2 regions of the Bradyrhizobium sp. 930_D9_N1_4 genome follow, and region 2 is predicted to be linked to the other one. Evidence: predicted binding sites of a transcription regulator. Region 2 holds the regulator's gene; the other holds the start of a gene.
The links. The regulator PhoB, encoded in region 2, activates phosphate uptake and scavenging genes when phosphate is short. The targets are predictions, from matches to a motif close to TGTCATNNANCTGTCAT.

Region 1: the regulator PhoB is predicted to act here: its motif matches at 6,782-6,798, upstream of AB7532_RS14550 (acetoacetate decarboxylase).

The regions. Positions count from the first base shown of each region.
Region 1 covers NZ_CP197236.1:3,165,568-3,175,113, forward strand. Annotated here, with positions in the region: gene AB7532_RS14515 (FAD-binding oxidoreductase) at 1-82, opposite strand, end outside; gene AB7532_RS14520 (hypothetical protein) at 276-770, shown strand; gene AB7532_RS14525 (FAD-dependent oxidoreductase) at 800-2,302, opposite strand; gene AB7532_RS14530 (TadE/TadG family type IV pilus assembly protein) at 2,688-4,115, shown strand; gene AB7532_RS14535 (TadE/TadG family type IV pilus assembly protein) at 4,126-4,683, shown strand; gene AB7532_RS14540 (TadE/TadG family type IV pilus assembly protein) at 4,683-5,336, shown strand; gene AB7532_RS14545 (patatin-like phospholipase family protein) at 5,565-6,740, opposite strand; gene AB7532_RS14550 (acetoacetate decarboxylase) at 6,941-7,723, shown strand; gene AB7532_RS14555 (transporter) at 7,832-8,851, shown strand; gene AB7532_RS14560 (carbohydrate porin) at 8,915-9,546, shown strand, end outside.
Region 2 covers NZ_CP197236.1:699,185-708,730, forward strand. Annotated here, with positions in the region: gene AB7532_RS03240 (ATP-binding protein) at 1-270, shown strand, start outside; gene pstS (phosphate ABC transporter substrate-binding protein PstS) at 415-1,428, shown strand; gene pstC (phosphate ABC transporter permease subunit PstC) at 1,577-2,566, shown strand; gene pstA (phosphate ABC transporter permease PstA) at 2,571-3,422, shown strand; gene pstB (phosphate ABC transporter ATP-binding protein PstB) at 3,419-4,240, shown strand; gene phoU (phosphate signaling complex protein PhoU) at 4,252-4,968, shown strand; gene phoB (phosphate regulon transcriptional regulator PhoB) at 4,992-5,705, shown strand; gene AB7532_RS03275 (GcrA family cell cycle regulator) at 5,779-6,291, opposite strand; gene AB7532_RS03280 (aspartate aminotransferase family protein) at 6,747-7,949, shown strand; gene argF (ornithine carbamoyltransferase) at 7,949-8,884, shown strand; gene AB7532_RS03290 (Hsp33 family molecular chaperone) at 9,126-9,546, shown strand, end outside.

The DNA of each region.
Region 1 (9,546 bases), 2.5 Mb from region 2:
TCGCACGCAACGCATCGCGCATCGGGGCGGTCAAGGGAGCGGTCGGGATGGTGGGGACGGAGGACGGGAAGGCAGCCGGCATCTTGTTTCCCCCTGGCGCATCTTGGTGTGCACTGCGCGCGCGAAGCGCTTGAGGCCATTGTCCACGTTTGTGCCGCGAAGTCTATCGGCAACACCAGGACAATGTCCCGCAACATTTCTCAACATCTTCGCCAACATCTTGCGGCTGTCGCGGTCTAGGAGGGGCCGGATTTCCATGGAGCAGGATTGGCGGAATGCGATTGAACTCTTGGGTGGTACGCCTCGGCGCAAGCGCGGCCTGCTGGGTGCTCGCAAGCATGAATCCGGTGTGCGCAGAGCCGGTGTTCGACAGCCTGGGCGGCACATGGTCGGGCACCGGCACGATGAAACCGTCGGACGGCCCGCGTGAAAAGGTCCGTTGCAAGGTGGCCTACAACATCACCAAGCCCGGACGTTCCGTGACCCTCGATCTGCGCTGTGCGAGCGACGCGTACAAGATGGTCCTGTCCGCAAACATCGATCAGAGCGGAACGGAGCTGTCGGGCAACTGGTTCGAGAGCGAGTACCGGCAGGGCGGCAAGGTCTACGGCACCAACAAGGACGGCTTGATCGAGGCGCGCATCGAAGGCAACACCGTGGCTGCGCTGGTGACGATCCAGACCAGGAGCAATCATCAGTCGTTCCTGATGGAAGCGCCGGGATCCTGGATGTCGGAGGTCGCGATCGAACTGAACAAGGACGCGAAGTAGACGCCAGCATCCTCGCGTCCGGGCGCAAATCAGTCCACGCGTTTCAATCGGCCGACGGCAGGCGCATTGATCGGCACCCCCTCGATGTCGAACATGGAGCCATGGCAGGGACAATCCCAGCACGTCTCGAAACTGTTCCAGTGGAGATGGCAGCCGACGTGACTGCACGCCGCGGAATTGAGGTGCAGCTCGCCGCGCTCGTCGCGGTAGGCGGCGATCTTGTCGAGGCCGCGACGAAGGATGGCGCCCTGTCCGCGTTTCAAATCGTCCACGGAGGAAATCTCTCCGGGCGCAATGTATTCGGCGAAGTTCTTGACCGCCGTGCTGTTCTCCATGACGAAGTTCTTCGCAGCCTTGAGGGGGACACGACCCGGCTCGTAGAGCTCCTGCCAGGGATGCGTCTCGCCCATGATCAGCGCCGTGTTCAGCATCGCTCCCGCGACGCCATGCGTCAGGCCTTGCCCGGAATCGCCCATGGCGATGTAGATGTTCTTGCAGCCTGGATCGCGTCCGATGAAGCCCGCATAATCGACGGTGTCGAGCACCTGACCCGACCAGCGGTGGGTCTCCTCGCCGAGGGCCGGGATCAACTCTCTTGCCCAGGCTTCCAGCCGGGCGAAGCGCTCGGCTGCGTCATCGGCCTGTCCGCTCTTGTGATCCTCGCCGCCGACCAGCAAATAGTCGAGCTTGTCCGCTCCGGGCTGGAGCCGCACATAGTGATAGGGCTCTTCGGTGTCCCAGTAGAGCGCATCGGGCAAGGCGCCACGCGGGATCGCGAATGCGATGACGTAAGTGCGGTAGGGCGCGGTCTTGGTGTGAATGGCGAAACGATCCGAGATCGACGAGTTGGTTGCGACGACGGCGTGCCGGGCCACGATCCGTCCGCGCGCGGTTTTGACCAGCACGCCGCCGCCGTCCTCGATGACCTCGTCGACCGGACTGTCCCGAAAAAACTGAACGCCGCGGTCATGGCAGGCCTTGGCGACGCCTGCGAGATATTTGAGCGGGTGGAAGGTGGCCTGACGCGGATAGCGCAGGACATGGCGATGCTCGCATCCGCTGAAGGGGACGCCGACCAGACGATGGACCGCGGCGCCGACCGCGCGCACGGCGTCCATCTCCTGGTCGATCACGTCCGCCGGCATGTCCCGGCCCTGGAACAGATAGCCGTCGAGCCTGCGGAAGTCGCAGTCGATCGCTTCCTGTTTCTGCACCGCCTCGATCCGGTCGACAGCGGCGGCCTGGCTTTCGCAAAACAGCCGGGTTGCCTCAATACCCTTGATCTTCGTCATCTCGCTGACCAGGTCGTCGCAGAGCGGCGCAAGATGCGCGGAGGTCCGAGACGTCATGCCGCCTGAGATGCGCCCGCGATCGATGACCATCACCGACTTGCCGCGCTTGCAAAGCTCATAGGCCGTCGAAATGCCGGCGATGCCGGAGCCGATCACGGCCACATCGCATTGGGCGTCGCCGCCCAGCGAACCCGCCGCGGGCATCACGAGGGTATCCATCCATAGGGAATTGCTGGTCATTTGGCCGCTCTCCGATCGAGGAGAACGCCATCTTCGCGGACGAGGTTCCTACGGCCGCTTCCACCGGGTGCGACATTCTGGCGGCGACCACCTTTGGGCACGAGGGGCGGCGGCGCCCTGCATCTGCCCCTCCGGAAGCCTCATGCCCCCCGATCTCGACGACCGTGTTTAAGCGACGTTAATGATGTCCTCTCGATTTGGCACATCCCGCTCTGTTGCGATCCCTGTTTCTGGATTGCCCGTAAGTGTTGATTAAGAAGGCCATATCCATATTCAGGCCAGTGACGGGTGGCGATCGGCTGCATCTATCTCGCTGTCTCCCCCGATCAAAAATGAATTCAGGGAAGTGTTTTCTGCCGCCACGACGGCAATCAGGATGAAGGTCATGCTCCGCCGGCTAATGCTCCGTTTCGCAAGGGACCGGAAGGCCAACATCGCCGTCATCTTCGCGCTCATGATGGTTCCGATCATCTTTCTGCTCGGCATGACGCTCGACTACACGCAGGCGGTGCGCAAGCGGGAGCAGTTGAACGCCGCCGCCGACGCGGCCGCGATCGCGGCCGTGAGGCCCGCGATGCTGACCCAGACCAACACCGATACCGTCAAGGCTACCGCGGCAGCCGTCTTTGCAGCGAAGGCAAATCTCGCCGGCTTGGTTGCGACGCCCACGCCGACGATCACCGTCACGGATTCCGGGCTCGCTCGGACCATCACGGTCGCTTACGCCGCGCAGTCCATCAACAACTTCCCCAGCGTCCTCGGCAAGCAGAACTGGGACGTCGCCGGCTCTGCGACGGCGAAGGCGTCGAGCGCGCCCAACATGAATTTCTACCTGCTGCTGGACGACTCGCCGTCGATGGCGATCGCGGCAACGCAGACCGACATCACCAACATGATCGCGGCCACGAAAAACCAGCCTTCGGGTTCGAAAAATTGCGCGTTCGCGTGCCATGAGACGAACCCCCAGAAGGACAGCGGCGCCAGTGCGTCGACCAAGGACAACCTCACGATCGCACGCGCGAGCAACATCACGCTCCGCATCGATCTCGTGCAGAATGCCGTCACGCAATTGCTCAAGGGACCGTGGACGTGCCCGCAATCGGGTGTGACGGGCGGCGTCATGCAGTGCATGTCGGCGCTCAACAACACCACCTACAAGGCGGCCCTCTACACCTTCGACTATGCCCTCAACACCATCCAGACGCTGACCACCCCGGACACCGCCGCCACCAAGATCGCCAACATCCAGCTCATGACGGTCGACCACCAGAATTGCATCATTACCGCCAGCAACGGCACCTGCGTCTACTCCACCGACTACGGCACGGATATCTCGGGCGGGCTCACGGGCGTCAACACTGTGATGCCTGCGCCGGGCACCGGCACCAATCAGGCGGGCGATACGCCGCAGGAAGTGGTCTTCCTCGTCACGGACGGCGTCGAAGACAAGCTGATGCCGAAGCCCGGCACCTGCGACGCGGCTGCCACCTATCCGCTTCCGACCGGCAGCAGCACGACCGTGCGCTGCCAGCAGGCGCTCGACACGTCGATCTGCACGACGATCAAGAATCGCGGCATTCGCATCGCGGTCCTCTACACCGAGTATCTGCAACTGACGACCGACAGCTGGTACAACAGCCGCATCGCGCAGTTCAACAATCCGTCCTCGTCCACGGGCACGATCGCGACGCGGCTGCAATCCTGCGCATCGCCCGGCCTGTATGCGAGCGTGCAGACGGGTGGCGACATTTCCACGGCGCTGACCAACCTGTTCATCAAGGTTGCGTCCAGCACGGCCAGCCTCGTGCAGTAGGGAAGGGGCCATGCTCGGATCAATCGCAACAACGAAGAGGCGCCGCAGCCGCTGCGCTGTGTTCGCTCGCGACAGCAGGGGCGCCACGGCGGTCGAGTTCGCGCTCGTCGCCGCGCCGTTCCTCGCGCTCATCATTGCGCTCATGCAGACGTTTCTGGTCTTCTTTGCCCAGCAAACGCTCGAATCCGTGGCGCGCCAATCAGCGCGCCTCGTCATGACCGGGCAGATTCAATCTGCGCAAATGAATCAGGCCGCTTTCAAGCAGAAGGTCTGCGACCAGATCGTGATCCTGTTCAATTGCAGCGGCATCATGGTCGACATGCAGGTCGCGACGTCATGGAGTTCCGCGAACACGGCCACGCCCAGCCTGACCTTCGATGGCTCGGGCAAAGTCACCAATACCTGGCAGTACGATCCGGGCGATGCCGGTGACATCGTCGTTCTCCGCGTCATGTATGTCTGGCCGGTGGTTCTCGGGCCGCTCGGTTTCAATCTCTCGAACCTCTCCAACGGCAACCGGCTGATGATGTCGTCCGCCGCGTTCCAGAACGAGCCAGGAGCCACCTGATGATCTCCGCCCTGACGTCCCGCGCCCGGCACTTCCTCGCCGATGTTCGCGGTATCGCGGCGACGGAGTTCGCCATCGTGACGCCGTTCATGCTGGTGCTCTATGTCGGCGGCGTCGAGCTCGGCAACGGGCTGGCGATGAACGTCAAGGTCAGCGCGACCGCGCACAGCGTTGCCGACATGATCTCGCAGAACACGGCGGTGACGTCCACCCAGATGGACGGCATTCTTGCGGCTGCCAGCTCCATCATGGCGCCGTATCCCGTCAAGAACGGCAGCACCTCCCTGATGACGATCACGGTCTCGGAAGTCTCGACCGACTCGACGGGCAAGGCGACGGTTCAATGGAGCAAGTCGACCAGCACGTCGGGGGCGAGAGCCGTCGGCCAGCAGATGACCCTGTCGTCCTTTACCGCGCCGGCCAGCACCACCAATGCCAATATCTCGCTGATCCTGAGCGAGGTGTCCTACGACTACGCACCCAATCTCGGCTTCACGATCGCCGGCACGGTGACGCTGAGCGACAGCTACTATCTGTTTCCGCGCTGCTCGACGAACAGCCCGGCCACGTCGAGCTTTCCCTATTACGACGTGAAATATCCGGCGGCGAAGACCTGCACATGCGTGCAGCATTTGCAGCAGAAGACCTGCTGATCGCCGATCACGACTGCGGCCGGCCGCGGTCAAGGCGACGCCAGGCGGCCGCGGTTCTGTCCATGGCTCGCGGGGTGAGCCGGGGCAGGTTCGGCATGGTGACATCATGCTCCTGTTTTGCCCGACGAGTCAAATTTCCTTCGGGAAAACGTAAGTCATTGATCCGCCACGCCCCGTCTACTGTGCATGGGGTTGTTTTCGAATTTATTGTCTGGAGCGCCCCAAAAATTACGCGCTCTCGGTCTCCCGGTGCACGTCGTGCACCACCAGACCCATGCCCTCGTCCGGCATCTTGATCCAGTCGCGGCGCTTCAGCGTGCGCTTGGTGTCTTCGTAGCCGCTGGTCCAGTGCTCGCGCATCGAGGTGCCCGAGAACTCGTGGTCCTTGGCGTCGCCCTCGTAGGCCTTCTGCTGATAGATCAGATGCAGGATCGCGATCTCCGGCATGCGGCGCAGGCTCGCCTTGAGGCTGCGGTCCTCGTCGGAGAGTTGCTCGTCCGGGACTTTCGTCAGCGCCTTGTAGACCAGGACCTTGAGATTGTGCGTGCGGCGGTAGACGTCGGTGTTGTGGCGCGTGCGCGAGGAATACATGATGTCCTTGTGGCGGGCCATCACGTCCTGGATCGAGCGCGGCAGCACGCCGCGTGCGCTGAACAGGTCGACCTGGAACACCAGCGAATTGAGCGCGTCCTCCTGGTCGAGCAGGTGCTGGAGCGGCGTGTTGGAGACGATGCCGCCGTCCCAGAAATGATCGGTGCCGATCCGCACCATCGGCAACGCCGGGGGCAGGGCGCCGGAGGCCATGATGTGCTCTGGCTCGATCTCGTCGTGCGAATTGTCGAAATAGATGAAGTTGCCTGACAGCACGTTCACGGCGCCGACCGCGAAGCGGACCTTCTTCTCGTTGATGAGATCGAAGTCGACGAGCTCGAGCAGGCTCTCCTTGAGCGGCATCGTGTCGTAATAGCTGGTCGCGGTCTTCGCGCCGACCGGGCTGAACCAGGGGTTCATCTGGTGCGGGGTGAAGAAGCCGGGCTGGCCCATCGCCGACGTCATCCACGAGCTGTAGAGGTTGCGCCACTGGCGGAAGACGTCGCCGTCGGGCGTGTAGTGCCAGATCTTGCGGTTGGTGATGCGCTCCCAGAAGATGCGCAGCGCCTCCAGCCGCCTCTCCGGCTTGTTGCCGGCGATGATGGCTGAATTGATCGCACCGATCGAAACACCGCAGACCCAGTCGGGCTCGATGCCGGCCTCGTGCAGGGCCTGATAGACGCCGGCCTGGTAGGCGCCGAGCGCACCGCCGCCTTGCAGTACCAGCGCGACGCGATCGCAGCGCTCGGGCCGCCAGCCCTTGGAAGGGGGCTGATGTGTCTGATGAGCGGATTGCGGCGTGCGGGCGTCCATGGGGATGTCTCCTGCGTAAGCCGAAACGATTGCGTCACGTGGTGACGGTGTGATGACAAGACGGGTGCCGATGCGTTGCCGGCGATGCAGACCGACGCGGCGGAAAGGCAGGAGGTCGTGTGCCTGACGGAAAACCTTCACATCGCAGTCAATGACGGCCGCTAGCAATTCCGGCCGAACGGGATCACAGGAGAGCCGCGATGCGCAGTGAAGACGTGCTGAGACTTCCGTCCATGCCGGCAGCCGGGCCGAGCTATCCAGCCGGGCCGTACCGCTTCGTCAACCGCGAATTCCTCGTCATCACCTACGAGACCGATCCGGAGCTGATCCGCGCCGGCCTGCCCGAGCCGCTGGAGCCAATCGACCAGCCGATCGTGCATTACGAATGGATCAAGATGCCGGACTCCTCCGGCTTCGGCAGCTACACCGAGTCCGGCCTCGTCATCCCCGCGCGCCTGCACGGCGAGGACGTCAATTTCGTCTCGCAGATGTATCTGGACGACGATCCGCCGATCGCCGCCGGCCGCGAGATCTGGGGATTTCCCAAGAAATACGCCCATCCCAAGCTCGAGATCGTCAAGGACACCCTGACGGGCACGCTGGAATATGCGGGCCAGCAAGTCGCCATGGGCACGATGGGCTACAAGCACGAGAGCATGGCCGGCAACGGCGATCTCACCCGCGCCACGCTGTCGAAGACGCAGATCAATCTGAAGATGATTCCCGGTGTCGACGGCCGGCTCGAGATCTGCCAGCTGGTCGCGATCAACCTCGTCGACATCGTGCCGAAAGGCTCCTGGATGGGGCCGGGCCGGCTGCATCTGGTGCCGCACGTCAATGCGCCGGTCGCCGATTTCCCGGTTCGCCGCTGCCTCGGTGCGCACCATTATATCGCCGACCTGACGCTCCCGTTCGGCCGCGTCGTGCACGACTATGTCAAGGAAGCGGAAGCCGTGGCGGCGACGGGGATGGCGGCGGAGTAGGGCGCCATCATGAAACTGTAACAAAGCCGTAATTGAGTACCCGAATGGATCTGGAAGGCGCTGTCGGCCGCCTTCCGGATTGGGGATGTGTTGACGGGTGGGGTGGCCATGGCTGAAGCGGCAAAGCTTGTCAGCACGATAGCGAATGCCGAGTCCGCCATTCCCGGCCTCGTCTGGGCGTTTCGCCTGCACGCCGACGGCAGCGCCGAGCCGCTTCCGATCGACCAGCCGATCGAGTTCAGCCATGACGGCCGGCTCTGGCTGCATTTCAACCTGACCGATGCGCGCGTACGCCCGTGGATCGCGGGATCGACGTTGCCGCCGCTCGCGCGCGAGCTGCTGCTGTCGAACGACACGTTCCAGCAGCTTCACGTCATCGACCACTGCGTTTACGGCGTGTTCTCCGATCTCGTGCGCGACATCGACAGCGCGACGGAGGAGACCGCGTTTCTCAGTTTCGCCATGACCGAGCACCTCCTCGTCAGCGGCCGGCACCAGGCGCTGTGCTCGGCGGACGCGACGCGGCGCGTGCTCGAAGGCGGCTACCGCGTCGACAATGTCGCCCATCTCCTGGAAAAGATCGTCGACGAGGTCGCCGACACCTTGGATCGCATGGCCGACAATCTCGGCCAGGAGATCGACTGCATCGAGGAACGGATTTTGGCCGACGACGCCCAGCCGGAGATGCGCCGCAATCTCGGCCGTCTCCGCCGCACCTGCGTCCGGCTGCATCGCCAGCTCACAGGCCTGCGCGTGCTGTTCCATCGCCTGGACCAGAAGAACACGGACCATCTCTCATCCGCCTTGCGCATCCACGCCGGCAAGCTGGCGCAGCGGCTCGACGGGCTCGACCACGACATCGTCGAACTGCGCGAGCGCAGCCGCCTGCTTGAGGAGGAGCTGCGCTTCAAGAACGAGGAGGAGAGCAACCGCCACCTCCACACGCTCTCCATCGTGACCTCGCTGCTGCTGCCGCCGACCCTGATCACCGGCATTTTTGGTATGAACACGAAAGGCCTGCCGCTCACCGATGTGGAGAGCGGATTTCTCGTGGCAGCGCTGTTGATGGCGTCGTCAGTTGGTGCGGCCTATCTGTTCATGCGGCGTACGGGCATTTTCAAGAAATAGCGTGCGCCGATCGTGAGTTCGATTGCCCAAAAATCTCTGGCGACCGCGATCGTGCTGGCGTCCATGGTGGCGAGCACGAGCACATTCGCCGGCGCCAAGGACGAGAGCGCGGCCGAATGGCTGGCGCCAAAATGGTTCAACGAATGGCATGACGGCCTCGCCAACAAGGGCCTGAATTTCGGTGCCACCTACATCGCCGACAACATCGCCAACGTTTCCGGCGGCGTGAAGCGCGGTGCCATCCATTTCGGCCGGCTCGATCTGTCGGTCGATGCCGATCTCGACAAGCTGGTCGGCTGGACCGGCGGCCGCTTCTACGCCAATGCGTTCGTGATCTACGGCCAGGGGCTGTCCCGCAACTACGTCATGAATCTCGCCACCATCAGCGAGATCGAGGCGCTGCCGGACCAGCGGCTCTACAACGCCTATTTCGAGCAGAGCTTCTTTGGCGACCGCCTCAACATCAGGGCCGGCCAGCAGGCCGCCGACGTCGAGTTCTTCGACAGCCAGACTGACGACCTCTTCATCAACGGCACGTTCGGCTGGCCGGCGATCAAGGCGAGCAATTTGCCGGCCGGCGGCCCGGCGCCGCCGATCGCGGTGCCCGGCATTCGCATCAAGGCGGCGCTGACCGACAAGATCACCGCGTTCGGTGCGGTGTTCAATGGCGATCCCTCGGGGCCCGGCGATCAGGA
Region 2 (9,546 bases):
GTGGCCCCTGATGGAACTCAGGAAATCCGGGTCATGGTCCGTGACTTCGGCCCCGGCATTGCGCCCGAGCACCTGCCGCGCCTGACCGAGCGGTTCTACCGGGTGGACGTCGGCGACAGCCGCTCCCAAGGCGGAACGGGACTCGGATTATCGCTGGTGAAACATATTCTTAACCGGCATCGCGGCCGGCTTTTGATCGAAAGTGTCCCTAAGCAGGGTGCCACTTTTGCCGCCTGCTTTCCCCAGGTGAAGACTCCCGCCGCAATCTGATACTCAAGCGATTTCAATCGCTTGACTGCGTCATCCAGCTGTCACGAAACCTTCGTAAAAGCACAGCCGACCGCTCCTAAAGGGGCGGGACGGGGAGCGCGATCGGGCGCTGATGGCGCTTCGCTCCCCTGTATGGAGACCAGCATGAATTTCATCAAAACTATCGTCGCTGCCGGCTTGGTCGCCGCAACGACGACGGCAGCCTTTGCTGCCGACATCACGGGCGCCGGCGCGACCTTCCCGTTCCCGATTTATTCCAAGTGGGCTGACGCCTATAAGAAGGAGACCGGCAACGGTCTGAACTACCAGTCGATCGGTTCCGGCGGCGGCATCAAGCAGATCCAGGCCAAGACCGTGACCTTTGGCGCCAGCGACGCGCCGCTCAAGGCCGAGCAGCTCGAGAAGGATGGCCTCGTGCAGTGGCCGATGGTGATGGGCGCCATCGTTCCGGTCGTCAACATCGAGGGCGTGAAGCCCGGTGAGATGGTGTTCGACGGCGAGACCCTCGCCGGTATCTATCTCGGCAAGATCACCAAGTGGGACGACGCCGCGATCAAGAAGCTCAATCCGAGCCTGAAGCTGCCCTCGGACGCCATCACCGTGGTCCGCCGCTCGGACGGTTCGGGCACCACCTTCAACTTCACCAACTACCTCGCCAAGGCCAGTGCGGAGTGGAAGAGCAAGATCGGTGAAGGCACCGCGGTCGAGTGGCCGGTCGGCGTCGGCGCCAAGGGCAACGAAGGCGTGTCGGGCAACATCAGCCAGACGAAGAACTCGATCGGCTACGTCGAGTACGCCTATGCCAAGCAGAACAAGCTGACCTACACCGGTCTCGTCAACAAGGCCGGCAAGCCGGTGCAGCCGACCGTCGAAGCCTTCCAGGCGGCCGCGTCCAACGCCGACTGGGCCAAGGCTCCCGGCTATTACGTCATCCTGACCGACCAGCCCGGCGAGAAGTCCTGGCCGATCACGGCAGCGACTTTCATCCTCATGCACAAGGATGCCACCGACAAGGCGGCCTCGCAGGAAGCCATCAAGTTCTTCCGCTGGGCCTTCAAGAGCGGCGGCAAGGCGGCTGAAGAGCTCGACTACATCCCGATGCCGGAAGGCGTCGTGACCCTGGTCGAGAAGACCTGGGCTGCCGAGATCAAGAGCTAATCTCTCCTCGACCAACACGGTGCAGCCGGGGCGGCTGCACCGTGAACGACAAGGTTTCGGCCCCGGATCGGCGACGCGCCGTGCCCGGGGCACGAGACCGGCAATTCAAAAACACTTATAGTCAGTACAGGGGATCGGCGTGGCTGAGATGGCTGTCGAGAGCAATGTAATTGATGCCGCTGGACCTTATGATCGCGCCAAGGCGTTAGGCGCATTCAAGCTCGGCGATGTCACTTTCTACTGGATCACGCGGCTCAGCGCGATCTCCGTGCTGCTGATCCTCGGCGGCATCATCCTGTCGCTGATCGTCGGGGCCTTCCCGGCGATGAAGGAATACGGTTTCTCCTTCCTGTGGACGCAGCGCTGGGCGCCGTCAGCAGATCCCCCTGTGCTCGGCGCGCTCGGCCCGATGTACGGCACGCTCGTCACCTCCTTCATCGCGATGCTGATCGCCATTCCGGTCGGTCTCGGCATTGCAATATTCCTCACCGAGCTCTGCCCGCAATGGCTGCGCCGCCCGATCGGCATGGCGGTCGAGCTGCTCGCCGGCATTCCCTCGATCATCTATGGCATGTGGGGCTTCTTCGTGCTCGGCCCGTTCCTGGCCAACACGTTCCAGCCCTTCATGATCAGGATCTTCGACGGCGTCCCCGTGCTGGGCGCGATCTTCGCGGGTCCCCCGTCCTATCTCAGCATGTTCAACGCCGCGCTGATCCTCGCCATCATGGTGCTGCCCTTCATCACCTCGATCTCGGTCGACGTGTTCAAGACGGTGCCGCCGGTGCTGAAGGAAGCCGCCTACGGCGTCGGCTGCACCACCTGGGAAGTCGTCCGCAGCGTGGTCATCCCCTACACCCGCGTCGGCATCATCGGCGGCGTCATGCTGGCGCTGGGCCGCGCGCTCGGCGAGACCATGGCGGTCACCTTCATCATCGGCAACTCGTTCCGTATCTCCTCATCGATCTTCGCGCCGGGCACCACGATCTCGGCGGCGATCGCATCCGAGTTCGCCGAGAGCGATGGCCTGCATCAGTCCGGCCTGATCCTGCTCGGTCTCCTGCTGTTCGTACTCACGTTCTTCGTGCTGGCTGCGGCGCGATTGATGCTGATGCGGCTCGACAAGAAGGCGGGGAAGTAAAGTCATGGCCCTCAATCCGATCTATTCGCGCCGTCGCCGCAAGGACGTCGTCATCCGCGGGCTCTGCTTTGCCGCAGCCGTCTTCGGCGTCACCTGGCTCGCGCTGATCCTGGTCACGCTGCTCTTCAACGGCCTGGCCGGCCTGAACCTCGAGCTCTTCGTCGCGGACACTCCGCCTCCGGGCTCGACCGAAGGCGGCCTGCGCAACGCCATCGTCGGTTCGGTCATCATGACGGTGATCGGCGTCGGCATCGGCGCGCCGCTCGGCCTGTTCGCCGGCACCTATCTTGCCGAATACGGCCGCAACGATCGCCTAACCTCGGTGATCCGTTTCATCAACGACATCCTGCTCTCGGCGCCCTCGATCATCATCGGCCTGTTCATCTATGGCGCGGTGGTGGTGCCGATGCGCGGCTTCTCGGCGATCGCAGGCAGCCTTGCGCTTGCCGTCATCGTGATCCCGGTGGTGCTGCGCACGACCGAGGACATGCTGCTGTTGGTGCCGAATCCCCTGCGCGAGGCGGCTTCCGCGCTCGGCCTGCCGCGCTCGCTGGTGATCAAGCGGATCGCCTATCGTGCGGCCCGGTCGGGTCTCATCACCGGCGTGATGCTGGCGACTGCCCGCGTCGCCGGCGAGACCGCGCCGCTGCTGTTCACGGCGCTGTCGAACCAATTCTTCAGCCTGGGCCTGAACAAGACGATGGCCAACCTGCCGGTGACCATCAACAACTTCGTGCAGAGCCCCTATGCCTACTGGAAGCAGTTGGCCTGGAGCGGCGCCCTGCTGATCACTTTGACCGTGCTTGCCCTGAACATTGGCGCACGCATCCTGAGCGCCGAGAGGACTGCAAAATGAGCGACATGTCTGTTTCCGTCAGTACGGCCTCCGTCCATCCCGGCTCGCAGCCGCTGCCCGAAGCTCCGGCCAAGGTGACGGTTCGCAACCTCAATTTCTATTACGGCGAGCACCACGCGCTGAAGAACATCAACCTGACGCTCGGCGCCAACCGCGTCACGGCGTTCATCGGCCCGTCGGGCTGCGGCAAGTCGACCCTGCTGCGCATCTTCAACCGGATGTACGACCTCTATCCGGGCCAGCGCGCCACCGGTCAGCTCATGCTAGACCAGACCAACGTCCTCGACCCCAGGCTGGACCTCAATCTGCTGCGCGCCCGCGTCGGCATGGTGTTCCAGAAGCCGACGCCGTTCCCGATGACGATCTACGAGAACATCGCGTTCGGCATCCGCCTCTATGAGAAGATCTCGAAATCCGAGATGGATGGCCGCGTCGAGAAGGCGCTGCGTGGCGGCGCGCTCTGGAACGAGGTCAAGGACAAGCTCAATGCCTCCGGCCTGTCGCTCTCCGGCGGCCAGCAGCAGCGCCTCTGCATCGCCCGCACCGTCGCGGTACGGCCCGAGGTGATCCTGTTCGACGAGCCCTGCTCGGCGCTCGACCCGATCTCGACCGCCAAGGTCGAGGAGCTGATCCAGGAGCTGTCCGAGGATTACACGATCGCGATCGTCACCCATAACATGCAGCAGGCGGCGCGCGTCTCCGGCAAGACCGCCTTCATGTATCTCGGCGAGCTGATCGAGTTCGACGACACCAACAAGATCTTCACGTCGCCGAGCGATCGGCGCACGCAGGATTACATCACCGGCCGGTTCGGCTGAGGAGACGGGACATGGGTTCTGAACATACCGCAAAAGCCTTCGACACCGACCTGCAGGAACTCACCCGCCTGGTCGCCGAGATGGGCGGCATCGCCGAGCGCATGATCGTCGATTCCGTCGGCGCATTGATCCGCCGCGACGTCGCGCTCGGTCAGCGCGTCGTCACCATCGACGCCGAGCTGGACGCGCTCCAGAAGAAGATCGAGGAGCGTGCCGTTCTCACCATCGCACGCCGCCAGCCGATGGCGGTCGATCTGCGCGAGATCGTCGGCGCGATGCGCGTCGCCACCGATCTCGAACGCATCGGCGACCTCGCCAAGAACATGGGCAAGCGCGTCGCGGCGCTGGAGACGGACTTCCATCCGCTCAAACTGTTCCGCGGCCTCGAGCACATGACCGACCTCGTGCAGCAGCAGGTCAAGTCGGTGCTGGACGCCTACGCCGCGCACGACCTGCCGGCGGCGATGGCGGTGTGGAAGGGCGACGAGGAAGTCGACGCCATCTGCACATCGCTGTTCCGCGAGCTCCTCACCTACATGATGGAGGATCCGCGCAACATCTCGTTCTGTATCCATCTGATGTTCTGCGCCAAGAACATCGAGCGCATCGGCGACCACGCCACCAACATCGCCGAGACCGTGTTCTACATGATCGAGGGACAGGCGATCACCGACAAGCGTCCGAAGGGCGACATGACGACTTTCGCCACGTCGGTCCCGAATACCTGATTTCCTGAAGGAGCGACGACCCGATGGGCGCACGCATTATGGTGGTTGAAGACGAGGAAGCTCTCACCGAGCTGCTTCGCTACAACCTCGAAGGCGACGGCTATGACGTCGAGACGGTGATGCGCGGCGACGACGCCGACACCCGCCTCAAGGAGCACATCCCCGATCTGATCGTGCTCGACTGGATGCTGCCGGGGCTGTCAGGCATCGAATTGTGCCGGCGGCTTCGTACCCGCCCCGAGACCAAGCAGCTCCCGATCATCATGCTCACCGCACGCGGTGAGGAGAGCGAGCGGGTCCGCGGGCTAGCGACCGGTGCCGACGACTACATCGTCAAGCCGTTCTCGGTGCCGGAGCTGTTGGCGCGTGTGAAGGGCCTGCTCAGGCGCGCTAGCCCCGAGCGGCTCGCCACCGTGCTCGCCTATGGCGACATCGAGCTCGACCGCGACAAGCGCCGCGTGGCGCGCTCGGGCCGGCCGATCGATCTCGGCCCGACCGAATATCGCCTGCTGGAGTTCTTCTTGGAGCATCCGGGCCGGGTGTTCTCGCGCGAGCAGCTGCTCGACAGCGTCTGGGGCCGCGACATCTATATCGACGAGCGCACCGTCGACGTCCATATCGGCCGCCTGCGCAAGTTGCTCAATCTCGGCCGCGAGCAGGATCCGATCCGCACCGTCCGCGGCGCCGGCTACGCGCTCGACGACCGCTTTGCGAAGGCAGAGCAGGCGTCAAGCTAACGGCCAATAAGCCAACAAAAAAGCGCGCCGGATGGCGCGCTTTTCTTTTTCTCGATGTCGCCTGAGGCCGTGCTCAGCGCGGCCCGGGCTTTGCCGGTGCACGGCGACGATCAGCGGCCGGCTGATACGCGACGCGCGAGTGCTGGGCGCAGTAAGGCAGGCCCGAGAGCGCCTTGCCGCCGCAGAAGAAGAAATCCGGGCTCGAGGGATCGCCGACCGGCCAGTGGCAGGTGGCTTCGTTCAGCTCCAGCAGCGACAGCCGCTGGCTCATCGGCACCACGTTGTCGTAAGTAACCGGTTCAGCCTCGACTTCGACCTCGAAGGCCTGCGCCAGCGCGGTGTTGCCGCGTGCGATGGGACGGCTCACCCGCATCATGTGCTGGGCGGGACGCGCCTTGCGCGGCCGGGGCGCAGCGGATGAGGGGCTCTTGGCGCGGCCGGACAGGCCGAGCCTGTGCACCTTGCCGATCACGGCGTTGCGGGTGACATTACCGAGCTCTGCCGCGATCTGGCTGGCCGAAAGTCCGGCCTCCCAGAGCTTTTTCAGCTGCTCGACGCGATCATCCGACCAGGTCAAAACCGTCATTGCACCCTTTCCTTCGCCGGCGCCTGCCATCCTGGGGCCGCACAGCGAATGCCTAAGCTTCGAAAAACCCGTGCCGCCAGAATCCCTTAAGGCTCGCCGGGCGCAACTTGAACGCCCGAACGCTTACGCCGGTACAAGAGGACTCTTGGGATCAGAACTGCCGCACGAGATGTCGTATCTGACAAGCCAAACGCTACAATATGGCGTGACTCACGCGCAAGAGTCCGCCGACTCGCTTCCACATGTTCCGTGGCGAAAATCCCGCAAATCGCCACCGCAAGACTACGGATTCTGCGTTTCGCGAGGCTTTCCGGGCGGCATTGACACCCGTCTTGCCAGGCATAAGATAGCCCCACGTGCCGCCCTTAAAAGGCGGCACGTTTCGTTTTCCGGGCCGGTTGATGGTGCGTTGCGCAATGCACGCTCACACCGTCCGCAACAATCAAGTGACCGTCATGACTAACAGCGCAGCGCCGCATTTGCTCCCCGTTTTCGCCAGGTCCGACCTCGGTTTCGAGCGCGGCGAAGGCTGCTGGCTGATCGCGACCAATGGCGACCGCTACCTCGATTTTACCTCCGGCGTCGCCGTGAACGCGCTCGGCCATGCCCATCCCGCGCTGGTCACGGCGTTGCAGGAGCAGGCGACGAAGCTCTGGCACATGTCGAACCTGTTCCAGAGCCCGGACGGCGAAAAGCTTGCCGCGCGCCTGTGCCATGAGAGCTTTGCGGACTTCGTGTTCTTCTGCAATTCCGGCGCCGAGGCGCTGGAGGGTGTGATCAAGCTGGTCCGCCATCATCACTTCTCCAAGGGGCACCCGGAACGCTATCGCATCATCACCTTCGAAGGCGCCTTCCACGGCCGCACGCTGGCAACGCTGGCTGCGACGGGCTCGGCAAAATATCTCGAAGGTTTTGGACCGCCGATGGATGGTTTCGACCAGATCCCGCACGGTGACATCGAGGCCGTGAAGAAGGCGATCGGTCCGCAGACCGCCGGCATCCTGATCGAGCCGATCCAGGGCGAGGGCGGCGTGCGCTCGGCGACGCCTTCCTTCCTGAGGGCGTTGCGCCAGCTTTGCGACGAGAAGGGCCTGCTGCTCGCGTTCGACGAGGTGCAGACCGGCATGGGCCGCACCGGCGATCTGTTCGCGCATCGGCGCACCGGTGTGACACCCGACGTGATGTCGCTGGCGAAGGCGCTCGGCGGCGGCTTCCCGATCGGCGCGATCCTGGCGACCGCGGATGCGGCGTCCGGGATGGGGCCGGGCTCCCACGGCTCGACCTTCGGCGGCAATCCGTTGGCGATCGCGGCGGCGAATGCCGTGCTCGACGTGATGCTCAAGCCCGGCTTCTTCGACCACGTGCAGAGGATGTCGCTGCTGCTCAAGCAGAAGCTCGCTTCCGTGATCGACCGGCATCCTGATGTCGTCAGCGAAGTGCGCGGCGAGGGGCTTCTGATCGGCATCAAGGCCGTGGTGCCCTCCGGCGACCTGGTCGCGGCGCTGCGCAACGAAAAACTGCTCACCGTCGGCGCCGGCGACAACGTCGTGCGCTTCCTGCCACCCTTGATCGTCACCGAAGCGGAGATCGAGGACAGCGTCGGGCGGTTAGAGCGTGCCTGCACTGCGCTTGCCGGCAACAAGCGGGCGGCAAGCTGATGAGCAAGTCCCCGAGTAAAACGCCGAAGCACTTCCTCGATATCAACGAGCTGCCGCTGTCGGAGCTCAAGAGCATGCTCGCAGCCTCCTCCGCCATGAAGGCGAAGCAGAAGGCGCATCAGCCGGTGAGGCCGCTCGAAGGCAAGACGCTGGCGATGATCTTCGAGCGTCCCTCGACCCGCACCCGCGTGTCGTTCGACGTCGCCATGCGCCAGCTCGGCGGCGAGCCCATCATGCTCACCGGCGCCGAGATGCAGCTCGGCCGCGGCGAGACCATCGCCGACACCGCGCGCGTTCTCTCGCGCTATGTCGACGCCATCATGATCCGCATCCTCAATCACGAGGCCCTGCTGGAGCTTGCGGAATATGCGACCGTGCCCGTCATCAACGGCCTGACGCGGCGCTCGCATCCGTGCCAGGTGATGGCCGACCTCATGACCTACGAGGAGCATCGCGGCCCGATCGAGGGCCGGACGGTGGCCTGGACCGGCGACGACAACAACGTGCTGGCCTCCTGGGCGCACGCCGCCGAGCGCTTCAAGTTCAAGCTCAACGTCGCCACGCCGCCGGAGCTCGCACCGAAAAAGGCGATGCGCGACTTCATCAAATCGACCGGCGCGTCGATCGTGCTCGGCACCGATGCGGAAGCCGCCGTGAAGGGCGCCGATTGCGTCGTCACCGACACCTGGGTGTCGATGGGCGACAAGGAAGGCGAGCACCGTCACAACGTGCTCAAGCCCTACCAGGTCAATTCCAAGCTGATGTCGCTGGCCAAGTCCGATGCGCTGTTCATGCACTGCCTGCCCGCCCATCGCGGCGAGGAAGTCACGGACGAGGTGATCGACGGCCCGCAATCGGTCGTGTTCGACGAGGCCGAAAACCGCCTGCATGCGCAGAAGGGCATTCTGGCCTGGTGCTTCGACGCGGTGAAGTGATGAGGCGACGGAGCGGTGGCTGCGCCACCCTCCGCTGTCGTCCCGGACAAGCGAAGCGCAGATCCGGGACCCATAACCACAGGACGTCGTTTGACGAGGACTCGGAGTTGTCGTCGTGCGCTACAACGCAATCCTGTGGTTATGGGTCCCGGGTTCGCGCTATCGCGCGCCCCGGGACGCCGCCGAGTTTGAGGCGCTCGCACCCCTTTTATTTCTGTCCTCCGACCCCAGATAATGCGCCATGGTTTCCCAATCCCCTGACATGAAAACCGGGCCTGAAGGCCCGGTTCGCGCGCCATCCGCGGTTCCGATCGATGACGCCGTGCTGCCCTACGAGGTCGACGCGCTCGACGTGCGTGGCCGCCTGGTGCGGCTCGGGCCTGCGCTCGACGAGATCCTGACCAAGCACGATTATCCAGCGCCGGTCGGCAAGCTGCTCGGCGAAGCCATCGTGCTGACGACGCTGCTCGGCTCGGCGCTGAAATTCGAGGGCCGTTTCATCCTCCAGGCCCAGACCGACGGTCCGGTGTCGTTCCTGGTGGTTGACTATCAGGCGCCGGATCGCCTGCGCGCCTATGCGCGTTTCGACGCCGCGCGCCTCGGTGATGCCCAAAAATCCGGAATGGACTCCGGCACGCTGCTCGGCCATGGCCATCTTGCCA